DNA from 4 places in the Streptococcus nasisuis genome. Region 4 is predicted to be linked to each of the others. Evidence: predicted binding sites of a transcription regulator. Region 4 holds the regulator's gene; each other region holds the start of a gene.
The links. The regulator Rex, encoded in region 4, represses fermentation and respiration genes when NADH is low (regulators of the CRP and FNR family bind a similar motif). The targets are predictions, from matches to a motif close to TTGTGAANTANTTCACAA.
Positions count from the first base shown of each region.

Region 1 (7,891 bases), 1.3 Mb from region 4:
TTGCTGGACATAACTTTCATCCCAATCGCCGTGAATTTGCACAATATCCAAAGGCACTTGACCAATGGCCAACTGCAATTCTGTCGTGGTCGGACTAACAAAGACACCAACGATTTGCATCTTTTCCGGGATGAGCGTCGCCAATTGATGCGCTCTTTCTAGGCTGACCTGCCGCCTGCTGGGGGCAAAGACAAATCCCAGATAATCCGCACCGCCCTCGACAGCCGCTCGCACAGCCTCTTCAGTGGATAAGCCACAGATTTTAACCTTTGTCAATGGCCAACTCCTTTACCTTCTGCTGAACATCCTCTGCCTGCATGAGGGCAGTCCCCACCAAAATAGCTTGAAAATGAGGTGCCAGTAAAGCCGCATCTGCCCCACTGAAAATAGCCGATTCAGATACATAGACGGCTTGGTCTTGAAAATGCTTGTTCAAGTCCAAACTAGTTTGCAAATCCGTTTCAAAAGTCGTCAAATTGCGGTTGTTCACCCCGATAATCTTGGCACCGATGCGATGAGCAATCTCTAATTCTACCAGGTTATGGATTTCCACCAAGACTTCCAATCCCAGTTTGCTGGCAAAATCATAGAGTTCCTGCAAACGATTTTCCGGTAAAGCCGCAACAATCAATAAAATCACCGTAGCCCCAGCATTTCGTGCACGAACAATCTGCTTTTCATCAATGATAAAATCCTTGGCCAAGGTTGGAATAGATACGGCCTCTGAAATCTGACGGAGATAGTCAATCTTGCCTTTGAAGAAAACCTCATCCGTCAAGACCGAAATCATGGCCGCACCCGCCTCTTGATAGGTCCGCGCCTGAGCTAGAATATCAACATCCAGATTAATGGTGCCCAAACTAGGGCTGGCTTTTTTGATCTCGGCAATAATCTGTAGGCACTCAGAATGCTCCTTGACATAGTCGTAGAAAGAATAGGCCTGGCGAAGCGGCTGAACTTCCTCCAAAACAAATCTAGCCACTTCTTTTTCTTTCTGCTCTAAAATGGTTGGTAAAAATGCTTTTATCATACCTGTACCTCTCGGAGTGACTCTAATTTGGCAAGGGCTGAACCATCCGCCAGCAATTGACGGGCTAGGGTAATGCCATCCTTGATACTGTCTACCTTACCATTGGCAAAAAAGCCCAAACCAGCATTGAGCACCGTTGTTTCCAGATAGGGACTGGCTTGGTTGCGCAAGACGGAAACGAGAATGTTTGCATTTTCCTTGGCATCGCCCCCGCGAATATCTGCTGGCTCCACGCGTTGCATACCCAAATCCTTGTAGGAAAAACTGCCTTGGCTAATCTGCCCATCGGACAAGAGCGTGTAATGATTGGTGCCATACAAGGCCGCCTCGTCCATATTATCAGGACCGGTCACAATCACACCTCGACGCAGGCCCAGACTTTTCATGACCTGAGCCAATTCCAAGTGCAAATCGCTTCGGAAAACGCCCATCAATTGGGTATCCAGAGATAACGGATTGGCCAACGGACCTACAATATTCATAATGGTCGGGATACCCAAAGCCTTACGAGCCGGACCGATATAGCGCATGGCTGGGTGCATGGACTGGGCAAAGACGAAGGCCAATCCGACTTCTGACAAGGCACGAGCCAAATTTTCTGGACTAGCTGCAATGTTGATGCCTAATTCTTCCAGAACGTCTGCTGAACCAGACTTGGAGGATACGGAACGGTTACCTCCCTTGGCCAGACGGACACCGCCCGCCGCTAGGATAAATCCTGCTGTTGTTGACACGTTAAAGCTATAAGACTGGTCCCCGCCTGTACCACAATTGCACATGGCATCGGTAAAGGTCTCTGGCAGCTGAATGGCGTGGGCCTTGAGCGATTTGACCACACCTGCAATCTCCTCGACCGTTTCCCCCTTGGTCTTAAATCCCAGCAAGAGCGCTGCAATCTGACTTTCCGACAATTCCCCCTCTAGTATTTGAGCAAAGACCCCTTCCACTTCTGACTGCTGTAAATCCTGTCTGGCTGCTATTTTTTCGTAAATTGCTTTCATCTGATTACCTCTTTCACAAACGCTTCAATCATCTTGATCCCATCTGGCGTACCGATACTTTCTGGATGATATTGCAGACCATAAATGGGTAAAGTCACATGCTGGATGGCCATAATTTCCCCATCGTCTAGCGTGCGCGCCGTTACCTGAAAATCCTTTGGCATCTCCGTCACGACAATGGAATGGTAGCGCATGATGGTCACTTCCTTTTCCAAACCTGCAAACAAGGGCGACGATGCCTCCAAGTTCATCTGGCTCTGCTTGCCATGCATGACCTGTCGCGCCAGACCAAGCTGACCGCCAAAAACCTCTGCAATAGCCTGATGACCTAGACAAATCCCCAAAATCGGTCTCTTCCCAGCAAAGGCTGCAATCATCTCTTCCATTTTACCCGCGTCTGCTGGCCAACCCGGTCCCGGAGAAAAGACCAGACCATCTGCCTTTTCGGCCTCTACAAAGAGTTGCTGGTCATCATTTCGCAAGACCTTAATCTCTGTAAAAGCTCCCACATATTGGGCCAAATTATAGGTAAAGGAATCGTAGTTATCAATAATGAGAATCATGGCAAATCTCCTATTCTAGTCATGGCCTTGGCCTTGTTGACCGTCTCTTGGTATTCATTTCCCGGAATGCTGTCGTAGACAATTCCTGCGCCGGCTTGAACATAGGCCATCTGATTTTTGATAATCATAGTCCGAATGGCAATGGCAAAATCCATATCACCAGAGGCAGATAGATAACCGATGGCACCTGCATAAACACCGCGCTTTTCCTTTTCCAGTTGGTAAATCCGTTGCATGGCACGAATTTTCGGTGCGCCTGATACCGTACCTGCTGGCAAGGTCGATTTGAGAGCGTCCAGTGGACTGAGTTCTGGTAATAGCTGCCCTTTGACAATACTGGTTAAGTGCATGACATAGCGAAAGAGCTCCACCTCCATGTACTTGGTCACTCGAACACTGCCGATTTGAGCAATCCGCCCCAAATCATTTCGCCCCAAATCAACCAACATCCGGTGCTCCGCCACCTCTTTCTGATCAGCTAACAAATCCGCCGCCAATGCCTTATCTGCTTCTTCATCCAGACCACGCGGACGTGTCCCCGCAATGGGATTGGTCGTCACCAGACCATCCTTGACAGAAACCAAACTTTCTGGACTAGCTCCGATAATCTGATAGTCCCCAAAATCATAAAAGTAGAGGTAATTTGAAGGATTGGTCACCCGCAAATTCCGGTAATAATCCAGTGGCTTGCCAGAAATTGGTGCCGAGAACCGCTGACTAAGAACACATTGGAACATATCCCCCTGACGAATGAGCTCCTTGGCTTTTGTCACCATCTCCTCAAATTCTTCTTTTTCCAGATGATTGCGGAAAGACAAGGAATGAAGGTCATGCGGTGCAAATTCAGCCGGATGCGCCTGCTTAAGCGACTGCAAGACTTGCTTCAAAGCGCTAGCCATTTCCTGTTCATTTCGACCGCTGTAGATATTGTCCTCATGTATGGAAATGGTCTCTTTTTTATGGTCAAAGACCAAATAGGACTCATAGATGAAAAAGTGCATATCTGGCGTGCCAATCGGATCAACCGGAATGTCGCCAATGTTTTCATAGAGGCTAATCATGTCATAACCAAGGAAACCAATGGCGCCACCGCTAAAGGGACCGGCATCCACTACTGGATGTTTACCCGTCAATTCCTGTAGATAATCCAGTGGGTCGGCATCAATAACTTCGCCATTCCGCGTCAAGATGCCATTTTCAAATTTAATCTCATAAACCGGGTTATAAGCCACAATGGAAAAACGAGCATTTTCCTTGTCTCTGGGAATAGACTCCAAAATCATCTTGTGCTGTCCCTCTAGGCGCATATAGGCTAAAATCGGGGTTAAAATATCTGCCGATAAACTTGTTTTCATATAGAACTCCTCTCGCAAACACAAAAAACCTCGCACAGAAAAAATCTGTGCGAGGGCGTCTAATCATAGCTAGCGCGGTGCCACCTCCATTGACAAGAGTAGCCAAAAAGCCCTTGTCATCTCAAGCTCCTCCAACAAGGAGCCGCACGGTAAGGGGTGCCAACCGGAAGGATATTGTTTACCTTCTCTTATTTTCCATCAGCCCATTTCAACTTCGTCTGCTACTGGCTCGCAACAACCGCCAGTTTTCTGGAAACAAACCTGAAGTCTACTTCTTCTGATTGCTTTTATTTTACACTATTATTTCTATATGTCAATCTTTTTTTCAGAATTTTTTTAAAATATTCGGATATTCGGATTTTCAACTCTACACAAAAAAGGACTGGACAAGGTCCAATCCTGTGTGATGATTATTTACGTTTTGGTGGGTTGTGGATTGCCACGCCAAGAACATCAAGGAAGGCTTCGTACATAACTTCTGAGAAGGTTGGGTGACCGTGAATAGATGCTGCCACGTCGTCAACTGTCAACTCAGATTCCATGATAGTCGCTGCTTCATTGATCATTTCTGCAGCAACTGGACCGATGATATGGACACCAAGCACTTCATGGTATTTCTTATCAGCAATAACTTTTACGAAACCATGGGCTTCGTTAGATGCAATGGCACGACCGTTACCAGTAAAGCTGTTGCGACCGATAAGGATGTTATCTTTACCGTATTTCTCGATAGCTTGGTCTTCTGTCAAACCAACCATCGCGATTTCTGGGTGTGTGTAGACCGCAGCTGGTGTGAAGTCCAAATGAGCTTTGTGGTGGTTACCAAGGATAGCATTTTCAGCTGCCACTTCACCCATACGGTAAGCAGCGTGTGCAAGCATCTTCGTACCGTTGACATCACCTGGAGCATAGATGCCTGGGATAGATGTTTCTTGGTACTCGTTAACCTTGATACGGCCACGATCCAACTCAAGGTTGAGGTTCTCAAGACCTGCCAACTGTGGTACACGACCGATAGAAAGAAGGGCTTTTTCAGAAACGATTTCTGAACCGTCGTTAAGCTTGATAGTCAATTGGTTGTTAGCTTCAACAATCTCAGATACACCAACAGATGTCAAGAATTTCATGCCTTTCTTAGAAAGAACTTTTTGCAATTCAACAGACACTTCGCGGTCCATACCTGGGATGATACGGTCTGCCATTTCAACAACCGTTACTTCAGTACCGTATGATGCGTAAACCAAACCAAGTTCCACACCGACTACGCCACCACCCATAACAGTGAGTGACTTAGGAATTTCACGAAGGTCAAGGATATCATCCGATGTCAATACCAATTTAGAATCAATACCTGGGATATTGATGCGAGAAACTTTTGAACCAGTAGCCAAGACAACAGAGCGACCTTTGATGACTTTCTCGCCGATAACAACTGTCTTATCTGGGTTTACTTGACCAAGACCGTTGAAGATTTCAACCTTGTTGGCTTTCAAGAGACCCGCTACACCACCAGTCAAAGTCTTCACAACCTTGTTCTTGAAATCAACTGTCTTATCCATATCAACGGTATAGTTGGTTGATGCCAAGTTGATACCACGCTCAGCAGCGATTTTCAAGCCGTCAAGGATTTCAGCATTTTTGAGGTAAGTCTTAGTTGGTATACAACCCTTGTTCAAGCAAGTACCACCAAATTCAGACTTCTCAACGATAGCGATTTTACCGCCCAATTGAGCACCACGGATAGCCGCGTAGTAACCAGCAGGACCACCACCGACTACGACCATGTCGTACTCATCAGCAGCCAATTCTGCCTTAGGAGCTTGTGGAGCAGCTGCAGCAGGTGCTGCAGGAACTTCCAAACCAGCTGCTTTCAAATCAGCAGTTGCTTGAGCAACTTCAGCCGCTGCTGAAGCAGCACCGCTACCTGCCTCAACTGTTTCACCTTCTGCACCAAGGTAAGCGATAACTTCTGTTACAGGAACAGTCGCACCGTTACCATGAACGATTTTCAAAAGAACACCTGAATCTTCAGCTTCTAGCTCCATGCTAGTCTTGTCAGACATCATTTCCAAAATCACATCGCCTTCATTGACGAAATCACCTTCAGCTTTTTTCCACTCGATGATTTCACCTTCTTGCATGTCCACACCGAGTTTCGGCATAATAATTTCAATTGCCATAATTATGATACAAAGAACGTCCAAATGCGACTGAATTTTGGTAGTCCAACGCAGGATGCTCACATCCAAGGCGGACTATCTAAATTCCGAGCATTTAGTTCGTGTTCAAATGTCACGAACCCGTTCTACATCCTTTCTTTGTTTTCTAATTCTCTAGTTTAAACCAATGGAGATCTTATCAGATCAACAATTCAAGTGGGTTTTCCAACAAGTTCTTGAGGTCAACCATGAATTTCGCGCCGTTCATACCATCAACAATACGGTGGTCAATGGTCAAGCAGAGTGCCATGATTGGACGGATTTTGATTTCACCGTCGATGACAACCGGTGTTTGAACCGTTGACGCCACACCAAGGATAGCAGAGTTTGGTTGGTTGATGATTGGGTTAAAGGTCTTAGTTCCAAACATACCCAAGTTTGTGATAGAGAATGTCGAACCAGACATTTCAGCACCCTTCAACTTACCAGATTGCGCTTTCTTGATGACATCTTTGGATGCAACCACAAATTCAGACAAGCTCATCTTATCTGCGCCGTGAACAACTGGTACAACCAGACCTTCATCCAAACCAACAGCGATACCAAGGTTAACGAACTTGTGCAATTCGATTTCTTGCGCATCGTTGATGAGAGACGCATTCATGTAACGGTGTTCTTCTTTCATAAGCGTACGAACAACTGCAAGACCGATCAAGTCCGTGAAGGTTACTTTAAGACCTGTCTTGTTCATGATTGGTTCAAGAACCTGCTTACGAAGTGCCATGAGGTTGGTCATGTCAATGTCGTAGTTCAACGTGAAGGTTGGTGCAGTCAAGTAAGAGTTAACCATACCTTTCGAAATAGCCTTACGCATTGGACTCATCTTGATGATTTCAACGCCTTCTGGCAATTCTTTGACTGATTTTTCTTCTGCTTTAGGACTAGCTGCTGCTTCAACCGCTGGAGCTGGTGCAACAAGGGCAAGAACGTCTTCTTTCTTGATCTTACCGTTGACACCTGTTCCTGTCACAGTTGTCAAATCAACACCCAGGTCAGCTGCAATACGAGCTGCAAGTGGAGTAGCCTTAGGAGCCGCACCCTTGAAGTCTTCAACGTCAGACTTGTGGACACGACCATTGGCACCCGTACCAGGTACTAAACCAAGGTCGATACCCAAATCACGCGCTAATTTACGAGCTGCTGGAGTTGCACGAACCTTACCACCACCTTGCGGTTTCGCAGCCACTGCTGGAGTTACAATAACCGGTGTACGGCTAGCAGGAACTTCTTCGATAGCTGCTGCTGGCTCAACCGCTGGAGCAGAGCTACCAGCCGCTTCCACTGTTTCACCTTCTGCACCGAGATAGGCAATGACTTCCGTTACCGGAACTGTCGCACCATTTCCATGCACAATTTTCAAGAGAACGCCTGACTCTTCAGCTTCCAATTCCATGCTGGTTTTATCAGACATCATTTCCAAGATGACGTCGCCTTCATTGACGAAATCGCCTTCCTGTTTTTTCCACTCGATGATTTCACCTTCTTGCATGTCCACACCGAGCTTAGGCATAATAATTTCAATTGCCATATTTAAGATACCAGGGCCCAACAGAGAGTGACTGGAAATGAGAAATTCCTAAAAATTCCTGATTTCCCAACTCTCCGGCCGGGTTCAATTCCTTTCTTTCAGTTTCTTACGTTTCATTCTTGTTTATAACAAGATTTTCTCTTAACCCTTGTTAACTTGTTTGTAGATTGCCGCTTTGATTTTCTCTACGTTTGG
Region 1 is NZ_CP162268.1:2,190,226-2,198,116, forward strand. Features, by position in the region: gene AB1F57_RS11075 (phosphoribosylanthranilate isomerase) at 1-276, opposite strand, end outside; gene trpC (indole-3-glycerol phosphate synthase TrpC) at 263-1,030, opposite strand; gene trpD (anthranilate phosphoribosyltransferase) at 1,027-2,031, opposite strand; gene AB1F57_RS11090 (aminodeoxychorismate/anthranilate synthase component II) at 2,028-2,594, opposite strand; gene trpE (anthranilate synthase component I) at 2,591-3,949, opposite strand; gene lpdA (dihydrolipoyl dehydrogenase) at 4,360-6,129, opposite strand; gene AB1F57_RS11105 (dihydrolipoamide acetyltransferase) at 6,308-7,696, opposite strand; gene AB1F57_RS11110 (alpha-ketoacid dehydrogenase subunit beta) at 7,838-7,891, opposite strand, start outside.
Region 1: the regulator Rex is predicted to act here: its motif matches at 6,268-6,285, upstream of lpdA (dihydrolipoyl dehydrogenase).

Region 2 (7,891 bases), 1.2 Mb from region 4:
CCAAAACGTCAGAAAAAACGTGTCAATGCCTTCATGGATGGTGATGAGGATGCTATCGATTATGGCAACGATGATCCAGAAGATGAAGATGGTTACGAAGACAAGCCTGGTTCAGAATACGATGATGAAAATCCAGATGATGAGAAGGATGAAGTAGAATCATACGACTCAGAAATCAATGAAATTATCCTCGATGATGAATTGACGGATGATGAAGAAGTTGATGTCGGTGAAGAAGATGACGACTATTCTGACGACGAGTCGACAGAAGACTAAGTTCAAGATTGACAAACGCATCGAATTGAGTTAGTATATTATCGGGCACCTCTTTTGAGGTCAGGGCTCCCTAGTTGATAGGGAGCTATTTTTGTTTTTCTTCATGTTGCTTACCCCCCATGCGACATGAGCAGAGGAAAGGAGTTTGCATGACAAAATATATTTTTGTAACTGGTGGTGTGGTTTCGTCGATTGGTAAAGGGATTGTGGCGGCAAGTCTGGGTCGTTTGTTGAAAAATCGTGGTCTCAAGGTGACCATTCAGAAATTTGACCCCTATATCAATATTGACCCAGGGACGATGAGCCCTTACCAGCATGGTGAAGTGTTTGTTACGGATGACGGTGCGGAAACGGACTTGGATTTGGGACATTATGAGCGGTTTATTGACATCAATCTTAATAAATATTCCAACGTGACAACAGGGAAAATTTACAGCGAAGTCCTTCGAAAAGAACGCAAGGGCGAATACCTTGGGGCTACTGTGCAGGTTATTCCACATATCACGGATGCTTTGAAGGATAAGATTAAACGCGCTGCTCGGACAACAGATGCCGATGTGATTATTACAGAAGTCGGTGGAACTGTCGGTGATATTGAAAGTCTGCCTTTCCTTGAGGCTCTGCGTCAGATGAAAGCAGACGTGGGCGCGGACAATGTCATGTATATTCACACGACGCTCTTGCCCTATCTCAAGGCGGCTGGGGAAATGAAAACCAAGCCGACCCAACATTCGGTTAAAGAATTGCGCGGATTGGGCATTCAGCCCAACATGTTGGTCATTCGTACAGAAGCGCCAGCCGGCCAAGGGATTAAAAATAAATTAGCCCAGTTCTGCGATGTGGCACCGGAGGCGGTTATTGAGTCACTCGATGTGGAGCATCTTTATCAAATTCCGCTCAATTTACAGGCCCAGAATATGGATCAGATTGTCTGCGAACATTTGAAATTGGATACACCGCCAGCGGATATGACAGAGTGGTCAGCTATGGTTGACAAGGTACTCAACCTCAAGAAAACCGTTAAGATTGCCTTGGTCGGCAAGTATGTTGAGCTACAAGATGCTTATATTTCTGTTGTTGAGGCGCTCAAGCATTCAGGCTACGCCCACGATGCGGCCATTGATTTTGATTGGGTCAATGCCAATGATGTGACTGCTGAAAATGTCGCTGACTTGTTGGGAAATGCGGATGGCATCATTGTTCCGGGTGGATTTGGTCAACGCGGTACCGAGGGGAAAATTGAGGCTATTCGTTATGCGCGTGAACAGGATGTGCCTATGCTCGGTGTCTGTCTGGGCATGCAGTTGACCTGTGTCGAATTTGCCCGTAACGTTCTAGGCTTGGAAGGTGCCAATAGTTTTGAATTGGACCCAGAAACCAAGTATCCAGTCATTGACATTATGCGCGACCAGATTGGCGTTGAAGATTTGGGTGGAACCCTGCGTTTGGGTTTGTATTCAAGCAAGCTTAAGCGTGGTTCAAAAGCTGCTGCAGCCTATGATAACCAAGAAGTCGTGCAACGTCGCCACCGTCACCGTTACGAATTTAACAATGAATACCGTGAACAATTTGAGCAGGCAGGATTTGTCTTTTCTGGCGTCTCACCGGATAATCGTCTGGTGGAAATTGTTGAAATTCCAGACAATAAATTCTTCGTGGCTTGTCAATACCATCCAGAATTGCAGTCGCGTCCAAATCGTCCAGAGGGCCTCTATACAGCCTTTGTCAAGGCAGCGCTTGAGGACTAAAATATGTTCGTTTGGGTGCATTTCTTGAAAGTCTGATGTTTGACTAGGTTGGGGTGGCTAACTTCATTATAGAACTTTCGATTGTAACGGCTACACCTTGAAATAAATATTTTTCAAAAAAGTGTTGACAAGGTTCCGTCCTCGTGATATACTATTTCTTGTGTTAAGCGGGGATGGCGGAATTGGCAGACGCGCAGGACTAAGGATCCTGTGACCGCTTTAGGTCGTGTGGGTTCAAGTCCCACTCTCCGCATGGTAGTCGAGTGGTGTTCACTCGACTTTTTTTTAGGCTCTTTGTCAACTGTAGTGGGTAGATGAAAAGCTAACACCTAGAGAGGACGAACTTCGTTCTCTCTTTCTTTATGTTCAAAGCAATCAAAATTCGTTTTTTAAAGTTTTCAAAGTTCCTGAAACCAAAGGCATTTCTCTTAATGACTTTGATGAGATTATTGGTAGCTTCCAGTTTGGCGTTGGAATAAGGCAATTCTAGGGCATTCAAAACCTTGTCTTTATCCTTTAGAAATGTCTTAAATACCGTCTGGAAAATAGGATTAACAGTGGCTATTTCCTGTTCGATGAGACTGAAGAAATGATCTGAGTTTTTCTCTTGGAAATGGAACAAGAGAAATTGATAGAGTTGATAGTGTTGTCGTAGTTCCTCTGAAAAAGACAGTAGTTTTTCTAGGATTTCCTTATTAGTCAAATGCATGCGAAACATAGGGCGATAAAATCGTTTATCATTGATTTTACGGCTATCTTGTTGTATCAATTTCCAGTAGCGTTTCAAAGCACGGTATTCGTGCGATTTTCTGTCGAATTGATTCATAATTTGAATACGGACACGGTTCATAGCACGGCTAAGGTGTTGTACGATATGAAAGCGATCAAGGACGATTTTGGCATGCGGAAAAAGCTGTTTAGCCAATTGGTAGTATGGGCTATACATGTCCATAGTGATGACTTTAACGCGGTTTCTAACCTTTCTAGGATAGCGTAGAAAGTGGTTTCGGATGGTTGCTTGAGTTCTTCCGTCAAGGATAGTAATGACGTTTAGGGAGTTGAAATCTTGTGCGATAAAGCTCATCTTCCCCTTCTTAAAGCCATATTCATCCCAGCTCATCACCTCAGGTAAGATATTCCAATCTGTTTCAAACTTGAACTCATTAAGCTTTCGACTAACTGATGATGTTGAGATAGATAGCCTGTGTGCAATATGTGTCATTGCTTGATTTTCGATGAGTAACTGGGCGATTTTCTGGTTAACAGCGACAGAGATTTGGTGGTTCTTCTTGACAAGAGGAGTTTCAGCGACAGCCATTTTTCCGCAATCTTTACACTTGAACCGACGCTTTTTAAGGCGGATGAGGAGTGGATAACCAGCAGTTTCTAGGTAGGGGATTTTGGAGGCTTTTTGGAAATCGTATTTAGCCATTTGTCCCTTACAAGAAGGACATTTAGGGGCTGTGTAATCCAAGTGACCATGTAGTTCTAAGTGAGTTCCCATATCATATTCATCAGTGATAAGGATATTTTTGTCTTTAATTCTGAGAAAATTTGTGATAAAATTTAGTTGTTCCATATGAGCCTTTCTAATGTGAGTTTGGTTGCTTTTCATTATAGGTCATATGGGACTTTTTGTATATACTTAAAAAGCTCCATAATCTCCACGGTGGTTTTACCCACTACAGAAATTATAGAGCCTTTTTTTACTTCTGATTTTTGAAAGTTGTTACATGTCTGATAAATGAATCTAGCTGAGGAGGTCTCTTATGTTAATGATACTCTTGTTCCAACGGCTTGGCATCATCATGATTTTAGCCTTTCTTTTGGTCAATAATAGCTATTTCAGGCAGTTGATTGTTGCCAGGTCCAAGCGTGAAAAAGTGCTTTTGGTAGTGATTCTCGGTATCTTCGTTATCATTTCAAATATCACGGGTATCGAGATTTCAAATGACGGCGACTTGGTGGAGCGCCCGATTTTGACCAGTATTTCCCAGTCGGATTCCTTGGCTAATACGCGAACGCTTGTGATTACAACAGCCAGTTTGGTCGGTGGACCCATTGTCGGGGCTATGGTTGGACTTGTCGGGGGATTCATCGATTCTTTCAAGGAAATTTTTCAGGAGCCTTTTATATTATCAGTTCTCCCTTGGTGGGTTACATCAGTGGCTATATTGGTGACAAATGGAAAACCGAAGGGCTCTATCCATCCCGCACGCAAGTAATCGCCATCAGTATTCTTGTCGAATGTATCCAAATGCTGTTTGTCGGTATCTTTACGAGCTGGCAGATGGTTGAGTGGATTTTTCTGCCTATGATTTTGCTCAACAGCCTTGGTTCGACCATCTTCTTAGAGATTTTGAAAACCTATCTCTCCCACGAGCGCCAATTGCGGGCGGTGCAGACAAAGGACGTACTGGATTTGACTCAACAACCCCGGTTGGGATTTGATTTATTGGTTCCTCAATCCTGCCACCATCGCCTTTGCTGTCCCACTTTATAAGAAAAATAAGGAAGTTAAAAAGTACTGGAAAGAAATTATCAGCGGTTTGGTTGCTGGAATGGTTGTTTCCTTGTTCGTGATTATTGCTATTTCAAGGATGGTTGGTCTGAGCCAATTGAGTGCGGCTTCTATGCTGTCCCAGGCGGCTACCACAGCCATTGCCCTGCCAGTCACTCACGCTCTTGGCGGCAATCCGGGACTGACTGCGATGGCTTGTATCTTGAATGCCGTGATTATCTATGCCTTGGGTGGCAAGTTGGTCAATTGCTTCAAGCTTAATAAGAGTGAGGTTGGGGTTGGTCTCGGCTTGGGAACTTCTGGGCATACTATCGGTGTAGCCTATGCGCTGGAATTAGGTGAATTGCAGGGAGCCATGGCTGCGATTGCTGTAGTCGTCATCGGTCTAGTCATTGTTTTTGTCGCTCCGCTCTTTATCCCTGTTTTGGCAGCTATGTATTAAAGCGAAAAATGTTCTTTGAAAGTTTCATGAAAGGATATGTGAAAATTTTCTCAAAACTATACGGTTTCAGCTAGCATTTTCAAAATAAAAGTGGTAGAATAGAGAGGTATGAGGTCTAACCTCAAAAAATATTAGGAGGCTATCGAAATGCCATTAGTTTCAGCAGAAAAATTTGTCCAAGCAGCGCGTGACAACGGTTATGCAGTTGGTGGATTTAACACAAACAACCTTGAGTGGACTCAAGCTATCTTGCGTGCAGCAGAAGCAAAACAAGCTCCAGTTCTTATCCAAACTTCTATGGGTGCAGCTAAGTACATGGGTGGTTACAAAGTAGCTCGCAACTTGATCGCAAACTTGATCGAGTCAATGAACATCACAGTTCCAGTTGCTATTCACCTTGACCACGGTCACTACGAAGATGCACTTGAGTGTATCGAAGTTGGTTACACTTCTATCATGTTTGACGGTTCACACCTTCCAGTAGAAGAAAACCTTGCAAAAGCAAAAGAAGTTGTAGAATTGGCACACGCTAAAGGTATCTCAGTTGAAGCTGAAGTTGGTACTATCGGTGGTGAAGAAGACGGTATCGTTGGTACTGGTGAATTGGCTCCAATCGAAGATGCAGTAGCAATGGTTGCAACTGGTATTGACTTCTTGGCAGCTGGTATCGGTAATATCCATGGTCCATACCCAGAAAACTGGGAAGGTCTTGACCTAGATCACTTGCGTAAATTGACTGAAGCTGTACCAGGTTTCCCAATCGTATTGCACGGTGGTTCAGGTATTCCAGATGCACAAATCCAAGAAGCAATCAAATTGGGTGTTGCTAAAGTTAACGTAAACACTGAGTGCCAAATCGCATTTGCAAACGCAACTCGTAAATTTGCAGCAGCTTATGAAGCAAACGAAGCAGAATACGATAAGAAAAAACTCTTTGACCCACGTAAATTCTTGGCAGACGGCGTGAAAGCTATCCAAGATTCTGTTGAAGAACGTATTGACGTATTTGGTTCAGCGAATAAAGCTTAATGTTATATAAGTAATGCTATCTAAACCAACCGCAAGGTTGGTTTTTTGAGTTTTATCTAATCTATAGCACAATGAAACAAAAACAGTACATTTGTGGTATAATGTACTTATGGCATATTCATTAGATTTTCGTAAAAAAGTTCTCGCATACTGTCAGAAAACCGGCAGTATTACTGAAGCATCTGTTGTTTTCGATATTTCACGCAACACCATCTATCAATGGCTAAAATTAATGGAGACTACTGGCGAGCTTCATCACCAAGTTAAGGGAACCAAACCAAGAAAAGTTGATAGAGAAAAATTAAAGAACTATCTTGAAGCTCATCCAGATGCTTTTTTGACTGAAATAGCTTCTGAATTTGGCTGTCATCCAACAGCTATTCATTACGCTCTCAAAGCTATGGGATATACTCGAAAAAAAGAGCTGTACCTACTATGAACAAGACCCTGAGAAAGTAAATCAGTTCCTTAAAGAATTTAATAACTTAAGTCACTTGACACCTGTTTATATTGACGAGACAGGGTTTGAGACATATTTTCATCGAGAATATGGTCGATCTTTGAAAGGTCAGTTGATCACAGGTCAGGTCTCTGGAAGAAGATTCCAGCGGCTATCTTTAGTCGCAGGTCTTATAAACGGTGAGATTATAGCCCCAATGACCTACAGAGAAACCATGACGAGTGACTTTTTCGAAGCTTGGTTTAAAACATTCTTACTACCCACTTTAGATAGACCATCTGTTATCATTATGGACAATGCAAGGTTTCATCGGATGAGTAAGCTAAAAGAGTTATGCAAGGAGCAGGGTCATAGACTTTTACCACTTCCTCCTTACTCACCTGAGTATAATCCCATTGAGAAAACATGGGCTCAAATGAAAAAACACCTCAGAAAAGTATTGCCAAATTGTGATACTTTTCTTGAGGCACTTTTGTCCTGCTCTTGTTTCAATTGACTATACTGTTTCAAACAGTCCTATTCTGTGAAGCAATCTCCGATTGCGAACAAGGAAATCCTTTTTTCAATGGCTTGTCCTTACAAGATTTGAAACAAGCTTGGTCAAATGTCCATTCTGTCTGATAGACAGGCTTCAATATTCTTGGAGAACTGTCGAAAGAAAAAAATAAAAATAATCCTTGCCAAGTCAGCTGTTTTTTGATAGACTAGTATGGTATGTGGTGCTAGCACATCCGATATATTTGATCAAATGAGGAGGAAGATACAATGGCTAAAGTATGTTATTTCACTGGTCGTAAGACTGTATCAGGTAACAACCGTTCACACGCAATGAACCAAACTAAACGCGCAGTTAAACCAAACCTTCAAAAAGTTACTGTTCTGATCGACGGTAAACCTAAAAAAGTTTGGGCTTCAGCTCGTGCCCTTAAATCAGGTAAAGTAGAACGCGTTTAAGAAATGACCCTTTTGGGTTATTTTTTTTTTGCCAAAGAAACCTAGTCTTCCGTCTGCTGTCACAAGCTTGTTTTTTACAGAATGGCTAAAGTATGGTAAAATGGAGTGATAAAACTATTTGAGGTAAAGTAATATGACTGTTAAAATCAATACAAAAGACGGCCAAATTGAATTGACTGACGACGTGATTGCCACAGTTGTCGGTGGAGCTACGACCGAGATTTTTGGTGTGGTCGGCATGGCTAGCAAATCCGCCATCAAAGACAATTTCCAGGCTCTTTTGAGAAAGGAAAACTATGCCAAGGGCGTTGTCATCAAGACCTTGGAAGATGGTCGTATTGCAGTTGATGTCCACACTGTTATGAGCTACGGTGTAAAAATCAGTGAAGTATCTCGCAATATCCAAGAACGTGTCAAGTTCAACTTGGAAAATCAACTGGGTATCTCTGTGGATACCGTTA
Region 2 is NZ_CP162268.1:2,347,252-2,355,142, reverse strand. Features, by position in the region: gene rpoE (DNA-directed RNA polymerase subunit delta) at 1-276, shown strand, start outside; gene AB1F57_RS11930 (CTP synthase) at 426-2,024, shown strand; tRNA gene AB1F57_RS11925 (tRNA-Leu) at 2,192-2,277, shown strand; gene AB1F57_RS11920 (ISL3 family transposase) at 2,347-3,603, opposite strand; partial or broken gene AB1F57_RS11915 (LytS/YhcK type 5TM receptor domain-containing protein) at 3,794-4,458, shown strand; partial or broken gene AB1F57_RS11910 (LrgB family protein) at 4,460-4,987, shown strand; gene AB1F57_RS11905 (class II fructose-bisphosphate aldolase) at 5,135-6,016, shown strand; one part of gene AB1F57_RS11900 (IS630 family transposase) at 6,126-6,433, shown strand; one part of gene AB1F57_RS11900 (IS630 family transposase) at 6,432-6,972, shown strand; gene rpmB (50S ribosomal protein L28) at 7,242-7,430, shown strand; gene AB1F57_RS11890 (Asp23/Gls24 family envelope stress response protein) at 7,564-7,891, shown strand, end outside.
Region 2: the regulator Rex is predicted to act here: its motif matches at 5,024-5,041, upstream of AB1F57_RS11905 (class II fructose-bisphosphate aldolase).

Region 3 (7,891 bases), 460 kb from region 4:
CTATCGTAGTTTTCCCAGCGCGTGTTTTCCAGCTGGCTGTCTGAAATGTGGATACTACTGGTGTAGCTGTTAACTGTCAGGTTTTTCAGGATAGATTTTTCAACATAAATCTGACTGTAGCCACCGTTGATGCTTCCCTTGTCAATGGTTGAATTGATGATGCTTGGACTGCCATAGAGTGCGATTTCTTGGATATGAACACCGTCAATCAGTAAGCCATCAACACTTGTATCCAGTTTTTTCAAGGTTTTTCCTTTTGGAATTTCAATGGTCAACTCAAGATAGTCAGGATTATGGGCGGCGACGCCTTCGGCTGCATATTGCATGATGCCGTCAATTTTGAATTTTGGAACAATGCTATCAATAGTCAGTTGCCCCTCTGTTTCATTCACATGCAAGGGCATCAAGCTACTATTTTTAAAATCATGGTAGCGCACATGGTAGAGGTCGTCGGGCGATTGGATGATGCGGATAGGGCGATTGTAACCGGCGTTGATGGTTAACTGGTCCAATTGCTTGTAGGTTTCCTCTTTATATTCTGGTCTGACCACATTGTTGAGTTGGTCAATACCACCTGAGAAAAAGCCAATTCCTGCCAGTATCAAACCCAGTATCAGACTGACAAAGCCTGTGATAGCTGTGATAATCAATTTCTTTTTCATGCTCGTTTACCTCGTTTCAAAATCCATTGGAAGAAGGTCTTTACCAATCTCCAAGCCCAGTAGGTAAAAATCAGGGTCACTAGGCAGACAATCAAGGCGCCACCTAACATAGCCAATCCACTACCTGAACCCAGTAGAAAGACGTTAAAGCCCTCTGGCATTAAACTAAAGCCTTCCCAGATGAGGAAACCTCCGCTGACGAAGAGACCGACGCTGAGGATAAAGCCGCCTAAGATGAAGCCCAATACCAGAAGAATGAGAAAAATCAAGGCTCCGACTAAGAAAAGTAGGGCTGGAATAGCAATCGGTAGTGAGAAGATGGCGAGCAGGGCTAGCCAAATGGTTTTTTTGGCTTCCTTGACTTCTTGGAAGTTGCGTCCCAGATAGAAGGCGCCGACGATGCCGGTTAGGGACAATCCCAGTAGACCGAGGAGTGGCTCCACAAATAGGAAGAAAATGGATAGTAGTAGGGCCAAGACAAGCCCGACAATCATGTAGAGCGGTCTGCGGTTGATGGGCTGGTTGGAGTCTGCTTGGTCGTCCTCGCCTTGTATATGGCGGTCCAAAATGTTGTTAATCAAGTCGCTGGCAGCCTCTTTTGGTGAACCTAATTCTTCCATGATGGCGTCCTCATTGTCTGGACCCGCCTCGTCGAAGTATTCATTGAAAAAGGTAATGGCCTCTTGGTACTCCTTGCGTGGTAGTTTTTTCAAGTGTTTTTCCAGTTGGGCCATGTATTCAGTTCTTGTCATGGCGGATACTCCCTTCTATGATGCCGTTAATAGTATTGGTATAAATATCCCAGTCCTCTTTGAGTTGGACCAATTCTTCGTGTCCCAGCTGGGTCAAGCTATAGTATTTTCGCATACGACCTTGGTATTCTCGCGAGTAGGTGGTCAGGAATTCTTTTTGCTCCAATTTTTTGAGAATGGGATAGAGGGCGGATTCCTTGATATTGGTCAGCAATTTGATAGTTTGACCAATTTCGTAGCCGTAGGAATCGTCCGATTCCAGTATGGCCATGATGAGAAATTCCGTTAGCACTGCAGGAACGGGAAAATGCATGGGCTGGTCACTCCTTTCTGATGGATAAGGGTAGGTCTGAATTTGTAATATAATGTATTTTTCTATATATCAAAATTTATTATATATTAAATATACACCTAATACCCAAAACTTGTCAAGCGATTATGTAAAAATTTTTTTTAGAATGTAGGGAAATGATGCTTTGGAATAAATAAAACTGGGCAGCACTGTTGAGAAAAGTAATATTATTTGCGAGCGGAGCGACCTTAAACCGAGACTTTCTGCTGTGCTCAAACAGTCCGGGGGGACTGTTTGGGGTTGGAAATCAAGAAAGTGAAACTTTCTCCACCACTCGGAGTATTTGGAGAACCTGCTCTGCAGTTCCCTATTTCCAACCCTTGATAGTCACTCCCCTGACTATCAAGGGCGTCCGACATCGCTTCAGGAAAGTCTAATAAAACTAAAAAAATAAAAAAACTTTGTCAAAATCCTTGCATTATTTTTAAAAAGTAGTAGAATATATTTATCGATAGTTAGTGATAATTAGGAGGTGCTTTTTATGACTACTGATAAAATTACCGCAGCAGCGGCGATGTTGAATGTATTGAAAACTTGGGGTGTTGACACCATCTACGGTATCCCATCCGGTACGCTTGGTGGACTCATGGATGCTCTTGCGGAAGATGATGACATTCGTTTCTTGCAAGTTCGTCATGAGGAAACAGGTTCCTTGGCGGCCGTTATGCAGAAGAAATTTGGCGGTCCCTTGGCTGTCGCAATCGGTTCAGGTGGACCGGGTGCTACTCACTTGATCAACGGGATTTATGACGCGGCTATGGACCGAATTCCCATGATTGCTATTTTGGGTTCACGTCCCGAATACGAGCTCAACTTGGATGCCTTCCAAGAACTTAATCAAAACCCAATGTATGACAATGTGGCTGTTTACAACAAACGCGTTGCCTACGCGGAACAATTGCCAAAAATCATCGACGAAGCAGCTCGGGCGGCCATTTCCAGAAAAGGACCTGCCGTGGTGGAAATTCCAAATGACTACGGCTATGCGGAAATCACAGCGGATGCCTATTATGGTTCAGGTACCTACCAACGCGACTATCTTTTGCCAGCCCTCAATCAAGAGGACATTGATGCAGCAGTTGCCTTGCTCAATAAGGCAGAGCGAACAGTCATTTATGCGGGGATTGGTACCAATCAATCCGGCGATTTAGTCACAAAATTGGCTCATAAAATCAAGGCTCCCATCATTGTAACGGGTAAAAACTTTGACGCATTCCACTGGGATGAACCAGCCTTGACAGGTTCTGCAGGGCGCGTGGCTTGGAAACCAGCTAATGAAGTCTTGGCTGAGGCTGACACCGTTCTCTTCTTGGGTTCTAACTACCCATTTGCTGAAATTTTCCCAGCTTTCAAGGCGAAGAAGACCTTTATCCAAGTGGATATCGACCCTTACAAACTGGGCAAACGCCATGAATTGGACGTAGCGATTTTAGGAGATGCTGGTCAGGCTGTTCAAGCTATTTTAGACAAGGTCAACGAAGTAGAAGAAACCGCTTGGTGGCGTGCTAATTTGAAAAACAACCAAAACTGGCATGATTACATGAAGAAAATTGAGACCAAAGAAGAAGGTCCATTGCAACTTTACCAAGTCTACAATGCCATCAATAAATATGCCGATGAGGATGCCATTTTCTCTATTGATGTCGGTAATTCTACTCAAACTTCTATTCGCCACCTCCACATGACACCGAAAAATATGTGGCGGACTTCTCCACTCTTTGCGACAATGGGAATCGCGCTTCCGGGTGGTATTGCAGCTAAAAAAGACAATCCTGACCGTCAAGTATGGAACATTATGGGTGACGGTGCCTTCAACATGTCCTATCCAGATGTCGTGACCAATGTTCAGTACAACCTTCCGGTCATCAATATTGTCTTTGCTAATACAGAGTACGGATATATTAAGAATAAATACGAGGACACCAACAAACACCTCTTCGGTACAGACTTTATTGATGTTGATTATGCCAAAATTGGTGAAGCCCAAGGTGCCGTTGGTTACACTGTTCGTCGGATTGAAGAAATGGACGAAGTCATGCGCAAGGCGGTTGAGGACAATAAAAACGGTAAAACGGTCGTCATTGATGCCAAAATTACCAAAGAACGTCCAATACCAGTAGAGGCTATGAAGTTGGACCCAGCTCTCGCTTCTGAAGAAGAAATCGCAGCCTTCAAAGAACGCTACGAAGCAGAAGAACTGGTGCCATTCCGCATCTTCTTGGAAGAAGAAGGCTTGGAAAGTCACACTGTTAAAAAATAAAGAAGAACAAGACGGCTTTTAGCACGATTAAGAAAGATTTTAGATGAAGAGCTTGGCTTAGTTGCCTGGCTCTTTTTGTTGCTCAATTAGATGTCCAGCCAGAAATAATTTGTCCTTCTTTACTATTCCAAAAATTTTTTAAAAAAACTTGTGAAAAAATTAACAAAAGTGCTTTACAAAATTAAAAAGTTATTGTATCATAAACATGTGAAAAAATTAACAAACATCTGTTTTGTAAATGGAGGACTAAAATGGCTGATAAAAAAGTAGTATCACCTGAAGAAAAAATGGCAGCAGCTCAAAAACATGTTGACGAACTTGTTCAAAAAGGTTTGGTGGCCTTGGATGAGTTTCGCAAATTGAACCAAGAACAAGTTGACTACATTGTTGCGAAAGCCTCTGTAGCAGCGCTTGACGCTCATGGCATCTTGGCAGCACACGCTGTAGAAGAAACAGGTCGCGGTGTCTTTGAAGACAAAGCTACAAAAAACTTATTTGCGTGTGAACACGTTGTAAATAACATGCGCGGTGTAAAAACAGTTGGTGTTATCGAAGATGATCCTATTACTGGTTTGACAAAAATTGCGGAACCTGTCGGTGTTATCTGTGGTGTTACTCCAACAACTAACCCAACTTCAACAGCTATTTTCAAATCACTTATCGCACTTAAAACTCGTAACCCAATCGTATTTGGTTTCCACCCATCTGCACAAGAATCTTCTGCACATGCAGCACGTATCGTTTATGAAGCTGCTGTAAAAGCAGGTGCCCCTGAAAACTGTATCCAATGGATTACTGAGCCATCTATTGCTGCAACAAATGCACTCATGAACCACGATGGTATCTCAACTATCTTGGCAACAGGTGGTAACGCAATGGTACGTGCAGCGTATTCATGTGGTAAACCAGCTCTTGGTGTTGGTGCAGGTAACGTTCCAGCATATATCGAAAAATCTGCAGATATTCGTCAAGCAGCTCACGATATCGTTATGTCTAAATCATTTGACAACGGTATGGTATGTGCGTCTGAGCAAGCAGTCATCATCGACAAAGAAATTTATGATGAATTCGTTGAAGAATTTAAATCATACAAAACTTACTTTGTTAACAAAAAAGAAAAGGCACTTCTTGAAGAGTACTGCTTCGGTGTAAAAGCAAATAGCAAAAACTGTGCAGAAGGTAAATTGAATGCTGATATCGTTGGTAAACCAGCTGCATGGATTGCGGAACAAGCAGGTTTCAAAGTTCCAGAAGGAACAAATATCTTGGCTGCTGAATGTGCTGAAGTTGGACCAAATGAGCCTCTTACACGTGAAAAACTTTCTCCAGTAATTGCTGTATTGAAAGCTGAAGACGTAGAAGATGGTCTTAAAAAAGCTCGTCAAATGGTAGAGTTCAACGGTCTTGGACACTCTGCTGCAATTCATACTAAAGATGAGGAACTTGCAAAACGTTTCGGTACTGAAATGAAAGCAATGCGTATTATCTGGAACTCACCTTCTACTTTCGGTGGTATAGGTGACGTTTATAATGCATTTATTCCATCATTAACACTCGGATGTGGTTCATATGGACGTAACTCAGTTGGTGATAACGTATCTGCTATCAACCTTCTTAACATCAAGAAAGTAGGGAAACGTAGAAATAATATGCAATGGTTTAAAGTTCCTTCAAAAATTTACTTCGAACGTAACTCTATTCAATACCTTCAAACAGCAGAAGGCCTTGAACGTGTTATGATCGTAACAGACAAATCAATCGAACGTCTTGGTTTTGTTCAACGTGTCATCGATCAATTGAATGCTCGTTCAAATCAAGTGACTATTCAAGTCTTCTCAGATGTTGAACCAGATCCAGATATTACAACAGTTGAACGCGGTGCTGAAGTAATGCGTGCATTCCAACCGGATACAATTATTGCGCTCGGTGGTGGTTCACCAATGGATGCTGCTAAAGTAATGTGGCTCTTCTATGAACAACCAGAAATCGACTTCCGTGACCTTGTTCAAAAATTCATGGATATCCGTAAACGTGCCTTCAAATTCCCATCATTGGGTCAAAAAGCTAAATACATCGGTATCCCAACTACATCTGGTACAGGTTCAGAAGTAACACCGTTTGCCGTTATTTCTGATAAGAAAAATAACCGCAAATACCCACTTGCTGACTACTCATTGACACCAACAATTGCAATCGTAGACCCAGCATTGGTTGAGTCAGTTCCAGCCTTCATCGCAGCTGATACTGGTATGGACGTATTAACTCATGCGACAGAAGCATACACTTCTAACTTTGCTAACGACTACACTGATGGTATTGCCCTTCAAACAATTAAGTTGGTATTCCAATACCTTGAAAAATCTGTCTTGACTGGTGATCCAGAAGCACGTGAAAAAATCCACAACGCTTCTACAATGGCTGGTATGGCTTTTGCAAATGCCTTCTTGGGTATGAGCCACTCTATGGCCCATAAGATTGGTGGTCGCTTCCACACAGTTCATGGACGTACAAACGCAATCTTGTTGCCATACGTTATCCGTTACAATGGTACTCGTCCGTCTAAGACAACTACATGGCCTAAGTACAACTACTGGAAAGCGGATGAAAAATTCCAAGACATCGCTCGTATGTTAGGTTTGCCACATTCTACTCCAGAAGAAGCTGTTGCAGCTTATGCTAAAGCAGTTTACGAATTGGGTGAAAAAGTTGGTATCAAGATGAACTTCAAAGATCAAGGTATTGACGAACAAGAATGGAAGAAATACACTCATGAATTGGCTCTTCTTGCATATGAAGATCAATGTTCACCTGCTAACCCACGCTTGCCAATGGTAGCAGATATGGAAGAAATCATGAATGACGCTTACTACGGTTACAAAGAACGTCCAGGACGCTTGAAATAATCCTACTTCGACGCTTTTCGTCGTTAGATTTCCTCGGTGAACTTTAGTTCTACCTTCGTCAATCTGCCTAGAAAGACTTAGGACTAGAATGATTTCGGTCATCTATCTGGGTTCGTTTAGAAAAAGTGTTTCTCAACAACCTTTGTATAGACAATGGACTAGCCTCCAAAACTTTTTGAAGCACTGGCTTGCATTTGGCAAGTCGGTGTTTTTGCTATGTACGACGGGCATGTCGTACATCTGAGGTGAAAGTCCTCCGTGGACACCCGCTACCGGTGAACCCCAAAGCGACTCCCAAGCCTGACTATCGTGAGGTAGCGGGGAGAGGAAGGGATAGCGAAATCGTGGCTCTACGAACAGAAACGTGATAACAAGGCGTATATAGGGGATGAGGGGGCATACAACTCTAAAGTCCAAAAAGGTAGTCGTAACCTATAGACGTAAATCACGAGAGTAAACGAGGAAAGATGTACGACTTATCCCGTGAGGTTTCATGAGCGTCAAAGACGTAGTAACAACGAATCATGAGAAGTCAGCCGAGGCCATAGTAGCGATGAAACTTCTGTAATAGAGGTGGAGCGAAGGGCTGAACAATTAACCGAAGTATACCTACTTCACTTGTGTCTGTAAAACTAGCGGTCTGATAGAACTGGGTGCGGTCACGTATTGACTAGAGGAAAGTTCACCAATATAAGACGTCCCTCAGACACCGAAACAAGAAAGGAATACGCACATGTCACAGTTACTAGATAATATCCTATCTCGGTCCAATATGCTTGAAGCCTACAATCAAGTTAGAGCCAATAAAGGTTCAGCAGGAATTGACGGCGTAACTATTGACGAAATAGATGACTATCTCCGCAAACACTGGCGTTCAACTAAAGAACTCATAAAGCAGAGGAAGTACAAACCTCAGCCAGTCTTACGAGTTGAAATTCCCAAACCTAACGGCGGAGACCGTC
Region 3 is NZ_CP162268.1:463,863-471,753, forward strand. Features, by position in the region: gene AB1F57_RS02455 (hypothetical protein) at 1-662, opposite strand, end outside; gene AB1F57_RS02460 (DUF1700 domain-containing protein) at 659-1,414, opposite strand; gene AB1F57_RS02465 (PadR family transcriptional regulator) at 1,401-1,727, opposite strand; gene spxB (pyruvate oxidase) at 2,248-4,026, shown strand; gene adhE (bifunctional acetaldehyde-CoA/alcohol dehydrogenase) at 4,278-6,929, shown strand; gene ltrA (group II intron reverse transcriptase/maturase) at 7,663-7,891, shown strand, end outside.
Region 3: the regulator Rex is predicted to act here: its motif matches at 4,175-4,192, upstream of adhE (bifunctional acetaldehyde-CoA/alcohol dehydrogenase).

Region 4 (7,891 bases):
AAAAGCAAGACTGGGGTCATGGTTGAGAAATCTTGCAATAGGTCTCCTAATGCTCATCTCGCTAGCCTTGATTTTCAACACATCTATCCGCAATATGATGATTGCCTGGAACAGTAATAAGTATCAGGTAACCAAAGTATCCAAGGAAGAAATTGCTAGTAATAAAGAGGTGGAGACTACATTTGATTTTGCTCAAGTAGAATCTATCTCTACGGAAGCTGTTATGAAGGCCCAGTGGGAAGCGCAGCAGCTGCCAGTTATTGGAGGGATTGCTATCCCAGATTTGAAGATTAACTTGCCAATTTTCAAAGGTCTTTCAAACGTTGCCCTCATGTATGGAGCGGGCACCATGAAAGAAACGCAAGAAATGGGTAAAGGCAACTATTCGCTAGCCAGCCACCATATTTTTGGTATGGCTGGAGCCAGTGAAACTCTCTTTTCTCCTCTTGAAAATGCCAAAGAGGGGATGAAGATTTATTTGACTGACAAGGAAAACATCTACGTTTATAACGTGAAAAGTGTTCAGTCAGTGACGCCTGATAGTGTCTATGTCATCGATGATGTTGAAGGGCAAAATGAGATTACGCTGGTTACCTGTGAAGACTTGGCTGCCACCATGCGGACCATTGTTAAGGGCGACTTAGAAGAAGTGATTCCTTATGACCAGGCTGATGGCGAAACACTCAAATACTTTGAACAAACATATAATCAGGTTCAACTATAAATTGAGGCTCTATAATTTCTGTAGTGGGTAAAACCACCATGGAAATTATGGAGCCTTTTTGAGTATATACAAAAAGTCCCATATGACCTATAATGAAAAGTGCTCAAACTATCATTTTAGAAAGACTCATATGGAACAACTAAATCTTATCACTAATTTTCTCAGAATTAAAGACAAAAATATTACTATCACTGATGAATATGATATGGGAACTCACTTAGAACTCCACGGTTACTTGGATTACATGGCTCCTAAATGTCCAGAATGCAAGGGACAAATGGCTAAGTACGACTACCAGAAAGCATCAAAAATCCCTTACCTAGAAACTGCTGGTTACCCACTCCTTATCCGCCTTAAAAAGCGTCGTTTCAAGTGTAAAGAATGTGGGAAAATGGCTGTCGCTGAAACTCCTCTTGTTAAGAAAAACCATCAAATATCTGTCGCTGTTAGTCAGAAGATCGCCCAGTTACTCATCGAAAATCAAGCAATGACACATATTGCACACAGGCTAGCTATCTCAACATCATCAGTTATGAGAAAGCTCAATGAGTTCAAGTTTGAAACGGATTGGAATACCCTACCTGAGGTGATGAGTTGGGACGAGTATGCCTTCAAGAAGGGGAAAATGAGCTTCATCGCTCAAGATTTCGACTCCCTAAATGTCATCACCATTCTCGACGGAAGAACTCAAGCAACCATCCGAAACCACTTTCTACGCTATCCTAGAAAGGTTAGAAATCGAGTCAAAGTGATTACCATGGATATGTTTAGTCCCTATTATCAACTTGCTAAACAGCTTTTTCCGAATGCAAAAATTGTACTCGACCGCTTTCATATTGTTCAACACCTTAGCCGTGCTATGAACCGTGTCCGTATTCAAATCATGAATCAATTCGACAGAAAATCGCAGGAATACCGTGCTTTGAAACGCTACTGGAAATTGATACAACAAGATAGCCGTAAAATCAATGATAAACGATTTTATCGCCCTATGTTTCGAATGCATTTGACTAACAAGGAAATCCTGGAAAAACTCTTGTCTTTCTCTGAGGAACTACGACAGCACTATGAACTCTATCAGCTTCTCTTATTCCATTTCCAAGAGAAGAACTCAGACCATTTCTTTGACCTAATTGAACAAGAAATAACCACTGTTAATCCTATTTTCCAGACGGTATTTAAGACATTTCTAAAGGATAAAGACAAGGTTTTGAATGCCCTAGAATTGCCTTATTCCAACGCCAAACTGGAAGCTACCAATAATCTCATCAAAGTCATTAAAAGAAATGCCTTTGGTTTCAGGAACTTTGAGAACTTTAAAAAACGCATTTTGATTGCTTTGAACATAAAGAAAGAGAGAACGAAGTTCGTCCTCTCTAGGTGTTAGCTTTTCATCTACCCACTACAGTTGACAAAGAGCCTAAATTGATTTGTCAAAAGGGTAGAATTTCTATCCTTTTTTCAATTTTTTTACGAACAGATAGGTGAGGAGGATTTTATGTATCAAATTGATTTTAAGGAAGAAGCACTGATGCCCCGTGAACGCTTGTTAGAATTGGGGCCGGAACGCCTGAGTAACCAGGAACTCCTGGCTATTTTCATCCGTACGGGTACAAAAAAGGAGCCGGTTTCTATCTTGTCCAACAATCTACACAATCAGCTGGAAAATCTGGCGGCTCTAAAGGATTTGTCTATTGAGGAATTGCAGAGCTTGACTGGGATTGGTCGGGTCAAGGCGATTGAGATAAAGGCCATGATTGAGCTTGGTAAGCGCATCAATCAGTCTGAGATTTTGCTCAACGATCGTATTTTGGGTAGTGAAAAACTGGGGCGTAAAATGATTCAGGAGATTGGACAGCAGAAGCAGGAGCATTTGGTCGCCCTCTATCTCAACACTCAGAATCAGGTCATCCACCAAAAAACAGTCTTTATCGGCAGTGTCAATCGCAGTATTGCAGAGCCCAGGGAGATTTTGCATTATGCAGTCAAGTGTATGGCGACCTCGATTATCATCGTTCACAATCATCCGTCAGGCTCTGTACAGCCGAGTAAAAACGATTTGCTCTTTACTGAAAATTTGAAGGATTCTTGTGAGACTTTGGGTCTGGTTCTCTTGGATCATCTGATTGTCGGGCAGAAGGACTATTATTCTTTCAGGGAAGAGAGTGAATTATTTTAGTATCAAAAAACAGGGCTAGTCGAAACTAACTCTGTTTTGCTCTCTTATTCGCCTTTTCTCATAAAATATAGGAGTGTTTGCAGTTCGCTGGTCAAATCCACATATTGGACAACCACATCTTTTGGTACAGAGAGGTTAACTGGTGAGAAGCTGAGGATTCCTTTGACACCGGACTCAACTAGCACATCAGCTACTTCCTGGGCTTTAACACTTGGGACGGTCAAGATGGCAGTTTGTGAATCAGCCTCGGCAATCCGTTCCTTCAATTCAGAAATGGCATAGATTGGAATAGATTCATCAACTGTGCCCACAGCTGGATTATCATCTGCCTCAAAAGCCATAACAATCTTCATTTTGTTTCGCTCGTGGAACTTATAGTGGAGTAGGGCACGTCCCATGTTACCAACCCCTATGAGCATAACGTTGGTGATGGAATTGTCATTTAAAATTTCAGCAAAAAATTCCATCAATTTTTGGACGTCATAGCCAAAACCACGGCGACCTAGTTCACCAAAATAAGAAAAATCACGGCGGACAGTTGCAGAATCAATTCCGATAGCTTCTGCAATATCTTTTGAGCTGGCCTTCTCAATATTGCTAGCGTGGAATCGCTTGAAAATGCGGTAATATAAGGAAAGTCGCTTAGCCGTGGCCCGAGGGATGTCAGCGTTTTTTATGTTCTTCACTCTTTTCTCCTTCTAGCTGTAGGACACCGGTTACTGGTCAGATAGATTTCACAATCTTTTGTAAATCGTATCAAAAATTTGCAAGGGATTGCAAAACCGATAACATCACTATCAGCTTGTTTGTTAATTCACTTCTTTCTTCTATTTTAGTCTATGTTTGTGAAAAAATCAACAGATTGATTTGAAAAAAAGACCAAACAACTTGGTCTTTCTATAGGGTTTGAAAATAGCGATAGAGGTCTCCGACGGTGCCTTGGAAGTCAAGAGCTTGTCCGTCCTTGAGAATGCGGGTAACAGGGTAATAATCTGGTAGGGTGACACAGCCTGCAAAGGCCAATTTAGCCTCATCCAGATTATTAAATTGTTGAACCCGTTCTAGTTTGTAGGCATCAGTGTAGTAGATTTCAATCATCTTAGGCCTCTTTTGTAAATATATCTCGGTCGACCAGGCTATCCATGAGGAAGTAGAATTTTTCCTGAATAACTGGATTGCTGCCTGGTTTGAAAATGTTAATCAAACGAAGACCAGACTTGTCTGTGATGTTGATTTTAAAACCAGTCAAATCTTGGTTGATGATAATTTTCAAGAGGAAACCTTGCCCAGAATTGGGAACTTCTTCTAGTAGGCGTTCCAGCTGATAGTGGCCAGCCTTGGTTTGCTCAAAGGTATTGTCACGTAGGGTGTATTTTTTGATACCAGAGCTGATATGATAGGTAAAGTTACAATCTTTTAAGCGTACAGTTTTTTCAAATGCCATTTTATCCTCCTATTATCTTGTGTAATTCAGTGATGAGTGCATCAATATCAGCAGTCGTATTGCTTTCTGAGAAACTGATGCGGATGGATTCTTTCAGTCGTGGAGAATCTTTTCCATACATAGCCTCAAGGACATGACTGTTTTGTACAACACCTGCTGTGCAGGCAGAACCACTTGAAACTGCGATTCCGGCTAGATCTAGGCGCATGAGAACCTGTTCATTGAGTTGACCAGGAAAGCCCAGATTGATGATATGAGGAAGGTGGTCGCCAGTTTGATTGATGTAGTAGTCAGTGTCGGCCAGGTGGTGGATGAGGTGTTCTTTTAGGGAAGTGATGTATTGAAGATCTTGGTCCCTTTTAGCAGTTTGCTCTTTGAGGGCTGTGGCCATCGCCGCAATGGCAGGGAGGTTTTCTGTTCCTGCACGATGTTGATTTTCTTGCTTACCGCCATGTATGAGTGCATCAAATTTAGGCAATCTTGAATAGAGGAAACCAATACCTTTTGGGCCATGAAATTTATGGGCAGCAGCAGATAGGAAATCAATTCCCAGTTCTTCAGGTTGGACAGGCAATTTTCCCATGACCTGCACTGCATCAACATGGAAAACTGCCTGGTGGTCTGCTAGTAACTGTCCAATTTCTTGGATAGGGAGCAGTTGGCCAGTTTCATTATTGGCAAACATGGTGCTGACCAGAATGGTGTCTGGTCTAAGTGCATCTTTGATCTGCTGGGCTGTGATGATTTGGTCGATTGGCTGGATATAGGTCACTTCAAAGCCAAAACGTTCCTCCAGATACTGCATGGTATGGAGGACTGCATGGTGTTCAATGGCAGTAGTGATAAGGTGTTTGCCCTTGTCTTGATGGGCCAGAGCATAGCCTTGAATGGCTAAATTATTGGCCTCAGAGCCTCCAGATGTGAAGATTAAGTTATCAGGACGGACCGACAAGATATCAGCTATATCCTGTCGTGCCTGTCTGAGAACCTGATTAGCCTTGCGACCAGCACCGTGGATGCTAGACGGATTGCCATAGATGTCTGCAGCGACTTCCGTCATCCTTTCTAGGGCAGCCGGTGACAGGGCAGTCGTAGCTGCATTATCTAAATAAATCAAGTGTAACTCCTAGTTTTATTTAAGTGGGCTGTTAAATTTGAAAAGTGGGCTGTTAAATTTGAAAAGTGGGCTCAATGGCTGGTGTTCTTGAATGCGGTGGATAGCATCAGCAATCAAGTCGCTAGCCGTAATGAAAGCAATATTATTAGGATGTTGTTCCTTGCTGGCTACAGAGTCTGTGACCAAAATTTCCTTGATAGGAGAGTTATCCAAGAGTTCCGCAGCAGTCCCAGCGAAAAGTCCATGACTGGCAACGGCGTAAATTTCAGTTGCACCACCGTCTTGAACAATTTTGGATGCTTGAGAGAAAGTGCGGCCTGTATTTAGAATATCGTCGACCAGGATGGCTTTCTTCCCAGCAACATCACCGATGATATAGCCTTCGGCACGTTCCGAATCGTCTTGGGCGTAGTCAATGATTGCAATCGGTGCATTCAAAAATTCTGCGATGTTACGAGCGCGCTTGATTCCTGAATTTTTTGGACTAACGATGACCACATCGTCGTTGCAGAGGCCTTTTTCCATGTAGTAGGACGCAAAGAGTGGCTCTGTCAGGAGATTATCCACTGGAATATCAAAGAAACCTTGAATCTGTGATGCGTGGAGGTCCAGGGTCAGAACGCGGTCGACACCGGCTTTTACCAACATATTTGCTACTAGTTTAGCAGTGATTGGTTCGCGTGGAGAGGCTGTGCGGTCTTGACGAGCGTAGCCAAAATACGGCATGACAGCGGTGATGGTGTTGGCAGAGGCACGCTTACAAGCGTCAATCATAATCAAGAGTTCCCACAAGTGATTGTTGACTGGGTAGCTAGTTGATTGGATGATATAGACATCAACACCACGGACTGATTCCTCAATGTTAATCTGGATTTCACCGTCAGAAAATTGACGTGAAGACATTTTTCCAAGAGGAATACCGGCTGATTCTGCAATTTTTTCAGCGATATCACGGTTACTGTTGAGCGAGAATAATTTAATGTTATGTTCACCAAGTGGTTGTACCATTTTGACTAACTCCTTTTTATAACCCTACTTTTTCATAAAAGCAATGAAACATAGATAGATTTATTTTACCAAAAAAACGGACAATTTTCAGTAGTAAAGTCAAAAATCAGCCTTATTGGGCTGATTTTATCTGGGCTGCGGTGCGGGCGACCTTGCTGCTGGCGTATTTGAATTGGATGGATTGTTTTTTCAGGTAGTCGTCAAAGAGGATTTTGCCTACTTCGGCATCGGCCACTTCAACCTCTAGTTCATAATCATGGATGCCGGCATAGTCATTTTCATCCAGGGCCATGAGACCGATAGAGGTCTCTTTTTCATAGCGTTTGGTGGTCAAGCTACCCCAGACGGCTAGGTTATCAAGAGGGACATCGGTGGCTGAAATGATGTCAGTAATCTGTCCTTTTGGTAGTTGAAAATTGGTCAGCAATTTTCGTGCAGTATCGATGTCTAGAGCTTGATTGTATTCCTGATTGCCAATCTCCTGGGGAATTTTTAGGGTCAGCTCTGCCATGTCCTCAAAGGTCCGAATACGGAGGGAAAATCGGTTGCTTTTCATATCTAAGTCCGGCGTGTCTATGTAGTGATTAGTCTGCATGACAGGCTGGACATCTGCGAAATCGGGTAGCAGTCGAAGATATTCAGATTTGGTTAATAATGTTTTGTACTCAATTTCCAGATGGTTTTTCATACTGTAAACCCCTTTCATATGGTATAATAATCTTTGTGTTATTCTAATACAATTTATAGGATTTGACAAGAAAGGAGCCGTATGGAGTTTAATTGGGAAGAATTTTTAGACCCCTACATTCAGACTGTCGGGGAGTTGAAAATTAAGCTGCGTGGTATTCGAAAGCAGTACCGCAAGTTTAACCGCCATTCTCCCATTGAATTTGTGACGGGGCGGGTCAAGCCTATCGAGTCTATTCAGGAAAAGATGGCTCTGCGGCATATCAAGCTGGAAAATCTGGCCCAGGACATGCAGGACATTGCCGGTCTGAGGATCATGGTCCAGTTTGTGGATGACATTGAGGAGGTCTTGGCTATTTTGCGCAAGCGCAAGGACATGCAGATTGTCCATGAGCGGGACTATATCAAGTACATGAAAGCATCGGGCTATCGTTCCTATCATGTGGTCGTTGAGTATCCGGTGGATACGATCAATGGCAGCAAGACCGTCCTAGCAGAAATCCAGATTCGAACACTTTCTATGAACTTTTGGGCGACTATTGAACATTCGCTAAATTACAAGTATAAGGGAAATTTCCCTGAGGAAATCAAGAAACGGCTGGAAATTACAGCCAAGATTGCCTACGAACTAGACGAGGAGATGCGTAAAATCCGCAACGACATTCAGGAGGCTCAGGCTCTTTTTGACCCCGCCCACCGCAAGTTGAATGACGGTGTCGGAAATAGTGATGA
Region 4 is NZ_CP162268.1:923,446-931,336, forward strand. Features, by position in the region: gene AB1F57_RS04690 (class A sortase) at 1-724, shown strand, start outside; gene AB1F57_RS04695 (ISL3 family transposase) at 855-2,111, shown strand; gene radC (DNA repair protein RadC) at 2,223-2,903, shown strand; gene AB1F57_RS04705 (redox-sensing transcriptional repressor Rex) at 2,948-3,589, opposite strand; gene AB1F57_RS04710 (DUF4649 family protein) at 3,801-4,001, opposite strand; gene AB1F57_RS04715 (DUF1831 domain-containing protein) at 4,003-4,347, opposite strand; gene AB1F57_RS04720 (cysteine desulfurase family protein) at 4,349-5,464, opposite strand; gene AB1F57_RS04725 (ribose-phosphate diphosphokinase) at 5,480-6,472, opposite strand; gene AB1F57_RS04730 (CYTH domain-containing protein) at 6,585-7,160, opposite strand; gene AB1F57_RS04735 (GTP pyrophosphokinase family protein) at 7,242-7,891, shown strand, end outside.